DNA from 2 places in the Longispora sp. NPDC051575 genome. Region 2 is predicted to be linked to the other one. Evidence: riboswitches for the same ligand, from Rfam matches in the RefSeq annotation. Region 2 holds a riboswitch; the other holds the start of a gene.
What was found. Region 2 has a riboswitch for ZMP and ZTP ahead of AB0M43_RS08475 (cyclodeaminase/cyclohydrolase family protein). Riboswitches for the same ligand answer to the same signal wherever they lie in the genome.
Positions count from the first base shown of each region.

Region 1: linked by a shared signal. The riboswitch ahead of glyA (serine hydroxymethyltransferase) and the one ahead of AB0M43_RS08475 (cyclodeaminase/cyclohydrolase family protein) in region 2 are both predicted to bind ZMP and ZTP.

Region 1 is NZ_JBFAZP010000012.1:11,530-17,189, reverse strand. Features, by position in the region: gene AB0M43_RS32645 (PQQ-dependent sugar dehydrogenase) at 1-190, opposite strand, end outside; gene AB0M43_RS32640 (PH domain-containing protein) at 187-555, opposite strand; gene AB0M43_RS32635 (EAL domain-containing protein) at 869-1,723, shown strand; gene glyA (serine hydroxymethyltransferase) at 1,920-3,188, opposite strand; ZMP/ZTP riboswitch at 3,218-3,305, opposite strand; gene AB0M43_RS32625 (PaaI family thioesterase) at 3,364-3,771, shown strand; gene ilvD (dihydroxy-acid dehydratase) at 3,824-5,660, opposite strand, start outside.
Region 2 is NZ_JBFAZP010000003.1:213,120-218,779, reverse strand. Features, by position in the region: gene AB0M43_RS08490 (excinuclease ABC subunit UvrA) at 1-214, opposite strand, end outside; gene AB0M43_RS08485 (epoxide hydrolase family protein) at 386-1,495, shown strand; gene AB0M43_RS08480 (bifunctional 5,10-methylenetetrahydrofolate dehydrogenase/5,10-methenyltetrahydrofolate cyclohydrolase) at 1,547-2,374, opposite strand; gene AB0M43_RS08475 (cyclodeaminase/cyclohydrolase family protein) at 2,371-2,946, opposite strand; ZMP/ZTP riboswitch at 2,968-3,054, opposite strand; gene AB0M43_RS08470 (MarR family transcriptional regulator) at 3,161-3,604, opposite strand; gene AB0M43_RS08465 (cupin domain-containing protein) at 3,679-4,050, shown strand; gene ribA (GTP cyclohydrolase II) at 4,142-4,762, shown strand; gene AB0M43_RS08455 (MarR family transcriptional regulator) at 4,764-5,246, shown strand; gene AB0M43_RS08450 (hypothetical protein) at 5,315-5,660, opposite strand, start outside.

The DNA.
Region 1 (5,660 bases), on a different contig from region 2:
GGTTGCGGGCGATCACGGTCGCGCTGGCCTGGTCGTCGTCGTCCGTGGCCGACTTCGACGGCGAAGGGGTCGGGAACCTCGGCGGGCTGCCCGTGTCCTTCTCCGAGGGCGGGCCGAAGGTGCACCCGGCGAGCAGGCTCGCGGTGGTGAGCACGACCAGGGCCCGGCGGACGATCACAGGGGGCTTCACGAGCCCAGGGTATCCGCTTCCCCGCCCAGGACGCGTCCCCCGGCGGCCACCAGCCGGGGCACATCGGTCGGCCGGACGGCCGGCAGCGGCAGGGTCGCCCCCGACGGCAGCAGCACCGCGACCTTCTTCCCGACAGCCTCGAACCCGTCGATCTCCGACCAGTCGAGCCGCCGGCTGCCCACGGCGCCGCGCACGGTCAGCCCCTCGGGCGCCGCGTCGACCCCGGCCCGGCCGGCCCACAGCCCGATCGCGGCCGGCACGAGCAGCACGGGCGCCAGCCACCACGAGCTGAGCGCGAACGGCAGCGCGCCGAACGCGGCGAACACGACCGCGACCATGATCGCGCCGCTGTACCGGAATCTCACTACGTCTTCGCGTCGGGCCACGCCCCGATCGTCCCACAGCCGCTCCGGCCCCCGTGAGGCACCACAAACCAAGATCGAACCCACGCGACGGGTACGCCCACCCGCCCCCTTCCCCTCCCTGCGCGGCGGCACCCCGCGAGCGCCTCGCGCCCCCGTCCCGAAGCCCCCGGCCGGCGACTGGCCGTGCGGCCCGCTGTCAGCGGTGCGGCAGCCCGGCGGCCGAGCGGTGTTCCCGGCCCCGCGGTGGCCCCCGGGCGGCGGGTAACTGGCAACCTTCCGGGTCGTTAGACAGGAAGCGGGAGGAGGTGGGCGGATGACGATACTCATCACTTTCGCGCTCGCCGTGGCCGTCGTCGCCGACGCGTTCTGGCTGCGCCTGCTCGCGGCCCTGGTCGCGGGCGGGGCGTGGCTGTACCGCCGCCGCCCCCGTCGCCTGCCGGCCGCCCGGCGCGCGGACCTGCGGGCCGCCCTGGAGAAGGACGCGCTGGACCTGAGGTTCCAGCCGGTCGTGGACCTGGCCGACGGCCGGACCGCCGGGGTGGAGGCGTTGCCGCGCTGGCACCATCCGAAGCTCGGCTGGCTGGGTCCGGCCGAGCTGCTCCGGATGGCCGCAGAGGCGGGCCTCGGTCCCCTGCTCGGTGCCTGGGTCCTCGACCGCTCGTGCCGCCAGCTCGCCCGCTGGCTCGCCGACGGCCGCGACCTGTGGATCACGGTCCGTGCCGAGCCCGCCGAACTGGAGTCCGTCACGTACGTCGCGGGCGTCGCCGCGGCCCTGACCACCCACCGGGTGCCGGCGGCCCGCCTGGTCGTTGAGGTGACCGGGCCGGGCGATTCGCGCCAGGTCACGAGCCAGCTCGCGGGTCTGCGCGCACTCGGCGTCCGGGTCTGCCTGGGGGGTACGGACCTGGGGCCGGCCACCATGCGGCAGTTGCGCCGGCTGTCGGTGGACCTGGTGAAGGGTTCGGGCCCGGCGACGGCCGTGGTGGTGACCCTGGGCCGCCGCCTTGGCTACGAGGTGGTCGCGCAGGACCTGGGCACGGCGGAGGCGCTGACGACGGCGAAGGCGGCCGGCTGCCGGTACGGGCAGGGGGCCGTTCTGGGCCGGGCCGCCCCCGCGGAGCACGTGGAACCCCTGCTGGAGTGGGCGGCGACCCGACGCGCGGGCTGACCCCCGGGCCGAGCGCCGACCCCGGGCCGAGCCGGGGGCTTACTCCCGGTCGGGAACGCCCGGCTTGGCGGGGGCGCTCCGGGCAGCCCAGACGAACCGCCGGACACCGGTCACACCCCACCGTAACCATCAAATGCTCTTGAAAAGACCCCGGCGCCCCACAAGAGCGGGGCGCCGGGGTCCGGGAAGTGCGTGGCTACTCCGCCGCGTACCCGGGCATCGGGTAGGCCTTGAGCAGGTCGGACACCTCGCCGGCGATCCGGTCGAGCTCGGTGGTGTCCTCCTTGAGGGCCGCACCGATCGCCTCGTCCATCCATGCGGCGACCTGCGGCATCTGCTCCGGGGTGAGGCCCCGGGTGGTGAGCCCGGCGGTGCCGAGCCGGATGCCGGACGGGTCGAACGGCTTGCGCGGGTCGAACGGCACCGAGTTGTAGTTCAGCTCGATCCCGGCGGCGTCGAGGGCCTGCGCGGCGGGCTTGCCGGCGATGCCCTTCGGCGTGAGGTCCGCGAGGATCAGGTGGTTGTCGGTGCCGCCGGAGACCAGGTCGAAGCCGCGCTCCACGAGGGCGGCGGCGAGGGCCTTGGCGTTGGCGACGACCTGGTGGGCGTAGACGCCGAACTCGGGGGTCGCGGCCTCCTTGAGGGCCACCGCGATACCGGCCGTCGTGTGGTTGTGCGGGCCGCCCTGCAGGCCGGGGAACACGGCCTTGTCGATGGCCTTGGCGTGCTCGGCGTTGCACATCAGCATCGCGCCGCGCGGGCCCCGGAGGGTCTTGTGCGTGGTGGTGGAGATCACGTCGGCGTACCCGACCGGGGAGGGGTGCGCGCCACCGGCGATCAGGCCGGCGATGTGCGCGATGTCGGCGAGCAGGACCGCGCCGACCTCCTTGGCGATGGCCGCGTAGGCCGGGAAGTCGATGGTGCGCGGGATGGCCGTGCCGCCGCAGATGATCAGCTTCGGCCGGTGCTCCAGGGCCAGCTCGCGGACCTTGTTCAGGTCGACGAGGCCGGTCTCCTTCTCGACGCCGTAGTGCACGGCGTTGAACCACTTGCCGGTGGCCGAGACCGACCAGCCGTGGGTCAGGTGGCCGCCGGCCGGCAGGCCCATGCCGAGCACGGTGTCGCCCGGGTTCAGGAAGGCCAGGTAGACGGCCAGGTTCGCGGGGGAGCCGGAGTAGGTCTGGACGTTCGCGTGGTCGACGCCGAACAGGGACTTGGCCCGCTCGATCGCGATCGTCTCGATCTGGTCGATGAACTGCTGGCCCTCGTAGTACCGCTTGCCGGCGTAGCCCTCGGAGTACTTGTTCGTCAGGACGGTCCCGGTCGCCTCGAGCACGGCGGTCGACACGTAGTTCTCCGAGGCGATCATGCGGATCTTCTCGAACTGGCGCTTCGCCTCGGCCTCGATCAGACCCGCGATCTGCGGGTCCTCGGTGGCCAGGTGCGAGATCGATGGCTCGTGCACTGCTCGTCTCCAGACATGGTTTTCGCTGATCCCGGCACCCAGGCGCACGGTGCCCGGCGAGTGTCGCTTCCCGGTGGTTTATGCCCACCCAAACCCGCGCCAGTCGCGTACTTGTCATGCTAGTCGACCTGCGGCGGGCTCCCATCACGAGATCAAGCCGTTATGCTTCGCCGCCATGGGACTCACGCCCGCGGAGGGCAACGCGATTCTGGCCGCCAACTTCGCGCCCTGGGTGCTCGCACTCGGGCTCGTCGTCGAGGAGGTCGGGGAGGGCGCCGCGACGCTGCGGCTGCCGTGGTCGGCCGACCTGGCCCGGGAGGGCGGGGCGCTGTCGGGGCAGGCGATGATGGCCGCCGCCGACACCGCGTCCGTGATCGCCCTGTCGGCGACCCGGGGCGGATTCTTCCCGATGACGACGGTGCAGCTGTCCTCGACGTTCCAGCGGCCGGTCGTGGGCGAGGACACCCTGGTGCGCGCGTCGGTCACGAAGGCCGGCCGGAGCCTCGCCTTCGTGACCATCACGCTGTCGGCGTCGAAGGGCGTGGCCGCCGAGGTCTCGACGGTCTACGCGCTCCTGGCCTAGATCTTTCGACGGGTACGGGCGGGCGCCCGGCACGGGTGCCGGCCCGGTCCGGCTACGGCACCAGCCGGTACGCCCCGTCGGACGCGCTGGTCGCCATCGAGGCGTAGGCCCGCAGCGCCGCCGACACGGGCCGCACCCGGTCCACCGGCGTGTACGGCCGGTCCCGCTTCTCCTCGGCCACCCGCCGCGCCTCCAGCTCGTCGTCGGCGACGTCCAGCCGGATCGCCCGGTTCGGGATGTCGATCACGATCGGGTCGCCCTCGCGCACGAGGCTGATCAGCCCGCCGGCCGCCGCCTCGGGCGACGCGTGCCCGATGGACAGCCCCGAGGTCCCGCCGGAGAACCGCCCGTCCGTGATCAGCGCGCACGCCCGACCGAGCCCGCGCCCCTTGAGGAACGAGGTCGGGTACAGCATCTCCTGCATGCCCGGCCCGCCCTTGGGCCCCTCGTACCGGATGACCACCACGTCGCCGGCCACCACCTGGTTGCCGAGGATGGCGGTGACGGCGTCGTCCTGCGACTCGTACACCTTGGCGGGTCCGGTGAAGGTGAGACAGTCGTCGGGGACGCCGGCGGTCTTGACCACGCAGCCGTCCGGGGCGAGGTTGCCGAACAGGATGGCGAGCCCGCCGTCGGCGGAGTAGGCGTGCTCGACGGACCGGATGCACCCCTCGGCCGCGTCGGTGTCGACGCTCGACCACCGGTTGTCGGTGGAGAACGGCTCGACGGTGCGCACCCCGCCGGGCGCGGCGTGGAACAGCTCCAGCGCGGCGGCCGACGTGGATCCGCTGCGGATGTCCCACTCCGCCAGCCAGGAGTCCAGGTCCGGGGAGTGCACCGACCACACGTCGGTGCGCAGGGCGCCGCCCCGGTGCAGCTCGCCGAGCAGGGCGGGGATGCCGCCGGCCCGGTGCACGTCCTCCATGTGGTACTTCGGCGAGTTCGGCGCGACCTTCGCCAGGCACGGCACCCGGCGGGAGATCTCGTCCACGTCGGCGACGTTGAAGTCGACCTCTGCCTCGCGGGCGGCGGCGAGCAGGTGCAGGACGGTGTTCGTGGAGCCGCCCATGGCCACGTCGAGCGCGACGGCGTTCTCGAACGCGGCCCGGGACGCGATGGCCCGGGGCAGCACGGACATGTCGTCGTTGGCGTAGTACGCGTCGGCGATCCGCACGACGGTGCGCCCGGCCTCCTCGAACAGCCCCCGGCGCATGGCGTGCGTGGCCAGCACGGAACCGTTGCCCGGCAGGGCCAGCCCGATGGCCTCGGTGAGGCAGTTCATCGAGTTGGCGGTGAACATGCCCGAGCAGGAGCCGCAGGTCGGGCACGCCGAGCGTTCGATCTTGTCCAGGTCGCTGTCCGAGACGGCCTGGTCGGCGGCGGCCACCATCGCGTCGATCAGGTCCAGCTTGTGGGTGACGACCCCGTTCATGGCGACCGTCTTGCCGGCCTCCATCGGGCCGCCGGAGACGAACACGGTGGGGATGTTGAGCCGGAGCGCGGCGAGCAGCATCCCGGGCGTGATCTTGTCGCAGTTGGAGATGCACACGAGCGCGTCGGCGCAGTGCGCGTTCACCATGTACTCCACCGCGTCGGCGATCAGCTCCCGCGACGGCAGGGAGTACAGCATCCCGCCGTGGCCCATCGCGATCCCGTCGTCCACGGCGATCGTGTTGAACTCCTTGGACACCCCGCCGGACGCCTCGATCGAGCCGGCGACGATCTTCCCGACGTCGCGGAGGTGCACGTGGCCGGGTACGAACTGCGTGAAGCTGTTCGCGATGGCGACGATCGGCTTGCCGAAATCGCCGTCCGTCATGCCGGTGGCACGCCACAGGGCACGCGCGCCGGCCATGTTCCGGCCATGGGTGGAGGTCTTCGACCGCAGC
Region 2 (5,660 bases):
CGTTGATCAGCCGCTGGGACTCCGCGGCGATCGTGCCGAACACCAGGGAACTCTTGCCCGAGCCGGAGACGCCGGTGAACACCGTCAGCCGGCGTTTCGGGAGTTCGACGCTGACGTCCTTGAGGTTGTTCACGCGCGCGCCCTGGACCCGGATCAGGTCGTGGCTGTCGGCGGCGTGCGTGGACGTGTCCGTCTTCCTGGCCCTACTCGTCATGACGGTCACTCTAGGTGAGTCCGGGGCTGCTCGAATCCTGATCGGGATCCCATCGCCGAAATACTGGAACGGAATGCTTCGTTCTGCTATGCTGAACGGGTACCGAAGCCCGTGTGAGCAGCGAGAAAGGCCCGAGCCGTGTCCGAGTTGAACACCACTGCCGCCACCGAGATCCGCCCCTTCCGGATCGCCGTCCCCCAGGCCGAGCTCGACGACCTGCGCGACCGCCTCGGCCGCACCCGGTGGGCGGGGCAGCTGCCCGGCGACCCGTGGACCCGGGGCGTGCCGGTGGACTACCTGCGCGGCCTCGCGGAGTACTGGGGCGGGCGCTTCGACTGGCGCGCCGCCGAGGAGAAGCTGAACGCGTTCCCGCAGTACACGACGGAGGTCGACGGGCAGAACATCCACTTCGTCCACGTGCGCTCGGCCAACCCGGACGCGCTCGCGTTGCTGCTCGTGCACGACTGGCCGGGCTCGTTCACCCAGTTCTCCGAGGTCATCGCGCCACTGGCCGAGGACTTCCACGTGGTGGTCACCTCCACGCCCGGCGTCGGCTTCTCCGGCCCGCACGCCGGAGCCGGCTGGAACACCGGCCGGATCGCCGGCGCGTTCGTCACGTTGATGGCGCGCCTCGGCTACGGGCGCTACGGCGTGCAGGGCAACGGCGGCGGCGCGTGGATCGCCGCCGAGATGGGCCGCCAGGACCCCGAGCGGATCGTCGGGCTGCACCTCAACGGCCTGATCACCTTCCCGTCGGACGACCCGGCGGACTTCGAGGGCCTCACCGAGCTGGAGCAGGGCCGCCTCGGCCGGCTGCAGAACTTCCGCGACGACATGATGGGCTTCAACGCCATCCAGTCGACCCGCCCGCAGACCCTGGCGTTCGGCCTGCACGACTCCCCCGTCGGGCAGCTGGCCTGGATCACGGAGAAGTTCCAGGAGTGGACCGACGCCGCCGCCACGTCCCCCGAGGACGCGGTCGGGATCGACAACCTCCTGACCAACATCAGCGTGTACTGGTTCACCGGCACCGCCGGCTCGTCGGCCAACCTGTACTACGAGTCGGCCCACGACCCGGCCGCCTGGGCCCCGAAGCCGCGCGGCACCGTGCCCACGGCCGTGATCGCGACCGCCACGACGGACGTGGCGATCCGTCGGTTCGCCGAGCGCGACCACAACGTGACCCGCTGGACCGAGGTGGAGCGGGGCGGCAACTTCCTGTCGCTGGAGCAGCCGGCGACGCTGGTCGACGACGTCCGGGAGTTCTTCCGCGCGGTCTGAGGACGACGACGTCCCTGCCACGGTCACCGGATGACCGTGGCAGGGACGTTTTCAGGCCCGGGCCCGGGCCGCGTCGAGGGTGTGCCGCAGCAGCAGGGCGGTCGTCACGGGACCCACTCCGCCGGGTACGGGGCTCAGCGCCCCCGCCACCCCGGCCACCGAGTCGGCGTCGACGTCCCCGACCAGTCCCCCGTCGGCCGTCGGGTGGGTGCCCACGTCGATGACGGTCGCACCCGGGGCGACGTGTCCGGCGCGGATCAGTCCGGCCCGGCCGACGGCCACGACGAGGATCTCCGCGCGCCGGGTGACGGCCGCCAGGTCGGCGGTGCGGGAGTGGCAGACGGTGACCGTGGCGTCCCGGTCGAGCAGCAGGTGCGCGAGCGGTTTGCCGACCACCGTGGACCGGCCGACCACCACGGCCTCCCGACCCTCGACGGGTACGCCGTGGTGGTCGAGGAGCGCGACGACGGCCTCGGCGGTCGCGGGCGGGTACGCGGGCAGGCCGCAGACGAGCCGGCCCAGGCTCTCCGGGTTCGCGCCGTCGACGTCCTGGGCGGGGTCGATCGCCAGGGCCACCTCCCGGGCGTCCACACCGGCGGGCAACGGGGTCTGCAGGATGACGCCGTGCGTGCCCGGGTCGGCCGCGAGCCCCCGGAGGGCGTCGGTGATGGTGGCGGTGTCGGCGGCCGGGCCGAGGTCCACCACCTCGCAGGTGATGCCGACCTTGCCGGCGGCCGTGGCCAGGGAGCGCACGTACCAGGCGCTGGCCTCGTCGGCGGTGGCCGTGACGATCGCGAGCTTCGGCGCGGGCCCCTGGGCGACCCGGGCGGCGACGTCGGCGCGGATGGTGGCCGCGAGTTCCCGTCCGGACAGGTTCACGCAGCCAGCCCCTCACGCACGTCGGCGGTGACCCGGTCGGCGCGGGCCACGAGTTCGTCGACCCCGGCGAGGGTCGCGAGCAGGTCGCGGCGCGCGTCGGGGTCGGTGATGCCGGCGAGGTTGACCTCGACGTTGACCCGGGAGGTGGTCACGGCGGCGCGCGCGGCCTCGGCGGCGGCCGCGACGTCGGTGACCACGTTGCGGTTGCCGACGGGCAGCAGGTCCTCGGCGAGCGCGACCAGCCGGGCCGCGACGGCGATCACGGCGGCCGGCGGGCGCGCGGCGTCCACCAGGGCGGCGGCCAGCACCTCCCGGGGCCCCTTGTACGCGGCGGCCACGGCGGCGAACGCCTCCGCGTCCTCGGCGACCAGGGCCACGGCGCGGCCGCGCAGCTCCTCGGCCTCGGTGAGCACGGCGGTGATCAGGGGCGCGTGCCCCGCGTACTTCGGGCCGTCGCTGTAGCGGGCGACCATCGCGAGCAGGGCCGCGCCCTGGGCGGCGTGCAACGCGGCGGCGGCCCCGCCACCGGGGGCGGGACTGCGGCTGGCCAGTCGGTCGAGAAATTCCTGCACGGCGAACCTCCGTCGGTGGGACAGAGGTGCCCAGGCGGACGACACCGTCACGTGTGTGTGCTGCCGCTCCCCGGTGGTGATCCACCTTCGCCAGTCGCGGCACGGCCGAATCTACCAGGGGCCGCCGGCGTCGCCTGGCTCCGCAGTCGCCGGAGCGCACCCGGCCACGATCCCGTGCGGGCCGGCGACATCCGGGAACCGGCCCAGGGCGGCGTCACCAGGTGGGACGCAGCCGGCCCGGCGCGGCGACCCGGGCCAGGTCGGTGACCAGGGCCCCGACCCGGTCCTCGCCGAGCACCTCCGCCCAGCGCGCCACCGCCTCGGCCGCCGCGGCGTCGGCGGCCCGGGTGCAGGCCCAGCCCCGGTCGGTGAGCGTGACGAGCCGGGCCCGGGCGTCGCGCGGGTGCGGCTGGCTGGCCACGTACCCCTTGCGGGTCAGTTCCTCGATCAGCTGGCTGGCGGCCTGTTTCGTGACGCCCAGGTGTTCGGCGACCTGTCCGACGGTGGCCCCGTCGGGGGCGAGCCGGACGAACGCGAAGCCGTGCGCGGGGCGGACGTCGTCGAAGCCGCGGGCGACCACCCCCGCGTGGATGGCCTCGCTGAGGGTGTTCGCGGCGGCGAGTACGAGGTAGGCGAGCGCGCGGTGGTCGGTACCCATGAAAGCAGTTTGACAGCACGGACAAGATCGTTGACCATTTAGACAAGCTACTTGTCTACTTCTGAGGAGTCACCGTGCCTGTCGTCCGCCCCTCCGACGCCGTCGTCCACGAGATCCACGGCGCGACCTTCACCTCCTACGCCGCCCCGCGCAGCGGCAGCGCCGAACTCGCCGCGTGGCAGGTCGACGTCCCGGCCGGCACGACCGGCGTCCCGCACCGCGTCACCCGGGAGGAGGTGCTGCGCATCACCGCCGGGTCGGCCACGGTCACGCTGGACGACCGGAAGCACGACGTGACAGCCGGCGACGTCGTCATCGTGCCGGCCGGCGGCCTGTTCGGCATCGACACCGGGGCCGAGCCGCTGACGGCGTGGGTCAGCACCAGCGTGGGCCTGCGGGCGGCCCTCGCCGACGGTTCGTGGATCACGCCCCCGTGGACGGTCTGATATTCCGCGAGGTTGATCACATTGATCGTTAAGGTGACCCACCGTATCGTCGACAGGGAACTTGAGCGCTCAAGCACCGTGGAGGACAACGATGATTGCTCCGGCCGGAATACGGACCAGGGTCCCGGTGCCGCTGCGTTTCGGCGACGGTTTCACCACCCCCGCCGAGATCGTGACCTTCACCGGCCTCGCCGACGGCAAGGAACACCTGGCGATCGGCCTCGGTGACGTGACCGGCGTGGACGTGCCGCTCGTGCGGGTGCACTCCGAGTGCATGACCGGCGACGTGTTCGGCTCCGCCCGGTGCGACTGCGGCCCGCAGCTGCGCGAGGCCGTCGAGCGGATCGCCGAACACGGCGGCTGGCTGCTGTACCTGCGCCAGGAGGGCCGTGGCATCGGGCTGTACGCGAAGCTCGACGCCTACGCCCTCCAGGACACCGGCCTGGACACGTACGCCGCGAACCGGGCCCTCGGGCACGCCGACGACGAGCGCGACTACACGGCGGCCGCCCAGATGCTCACCGCGCTCGGCGCGCCCCGGGTCGACCTGCTGACGAACAACCCGGACAAGGCCGCCCAGCTGCGCGCCCTCGGGGTGGACGTCCGCGTCCTCGCCCGCACCGGGGTGCACGCCACCGAGGCGAACCTGCGCTACCTGCACGCCAAGGTCGAACGGACGGGTCACACGATCGACCTGACCCCCGCCGCCTGACATGCCGAACAGCACGCTGGCCGAACCCCGCTGGCTGAACGACTCCGAGCGGCGCGCGTGGCTGGCCTACCTGGTCACGACGCGCCGCCTGGAGGAGGCCCTCGACCGCCAGCTCCAGCGGGACTCGGGCCTGCCGCACACGTACTACATGATCCTGGCCATGCTGTCGGAGACCGACGGCTGGTCGCTGCGGATGAGCGACCTGGCCGAGCGCACGCACTCCTCGCAGAGCCGGCTGTCGCACGCGGTGGCGCGCCTGGAGGAGAACGGCTGGGTCATCCGCAAGAAGTGTCCGTCCGACCGGCGCGGCAACTGGGCCACGCTGACCCAGTCCGGGTTCGACACGCTGGCCGCCGCCGCCCCCGGGCATGTCGCGGCCGTCCGGCGGCACCTGTTCGACGTGTTGACACCCGAGCAGGTCGAGCAGTTGGCGACGATCAGTGAGGCGGTCCTGGGGCGGCTGGGCGAGGTCGAGGAGGCCTGACCGGCCGCGGCCGTCAGTCGTGGTCGGAGCCGGGTGGGACGTTTCCATCGGTCTCGGGTTCGAGCGCCTCAGATCACCTTCGCGCTCGTCAGCCGGCGCCATCCCGGCACGGCCCGCCACAGCCGGCCGACGAGGATCGTGGCCACAGCGAAGACGACCCAGGCCCAGACGGTCATCCGGCCGCCGGTCCAGACGCCCTGACCGTGGTCGAGGGTGAACGTGGCCGCGTCCTGGATGAAGCTGAACCGACTGCTGGTGAAGGTGCCCGTGGCGTCCGGGTTCGCGGCCATGAGCCCTTCGTTGAAGGCGAGGACCCGCTCTGTCAGCAGCGACTGGATGAGTAACTGTCCGGTCATGAAGAAGATGAACGCGGTGAACCAGTTCGCGCGGACCTCCCCGTCGAACTCCGCCGCC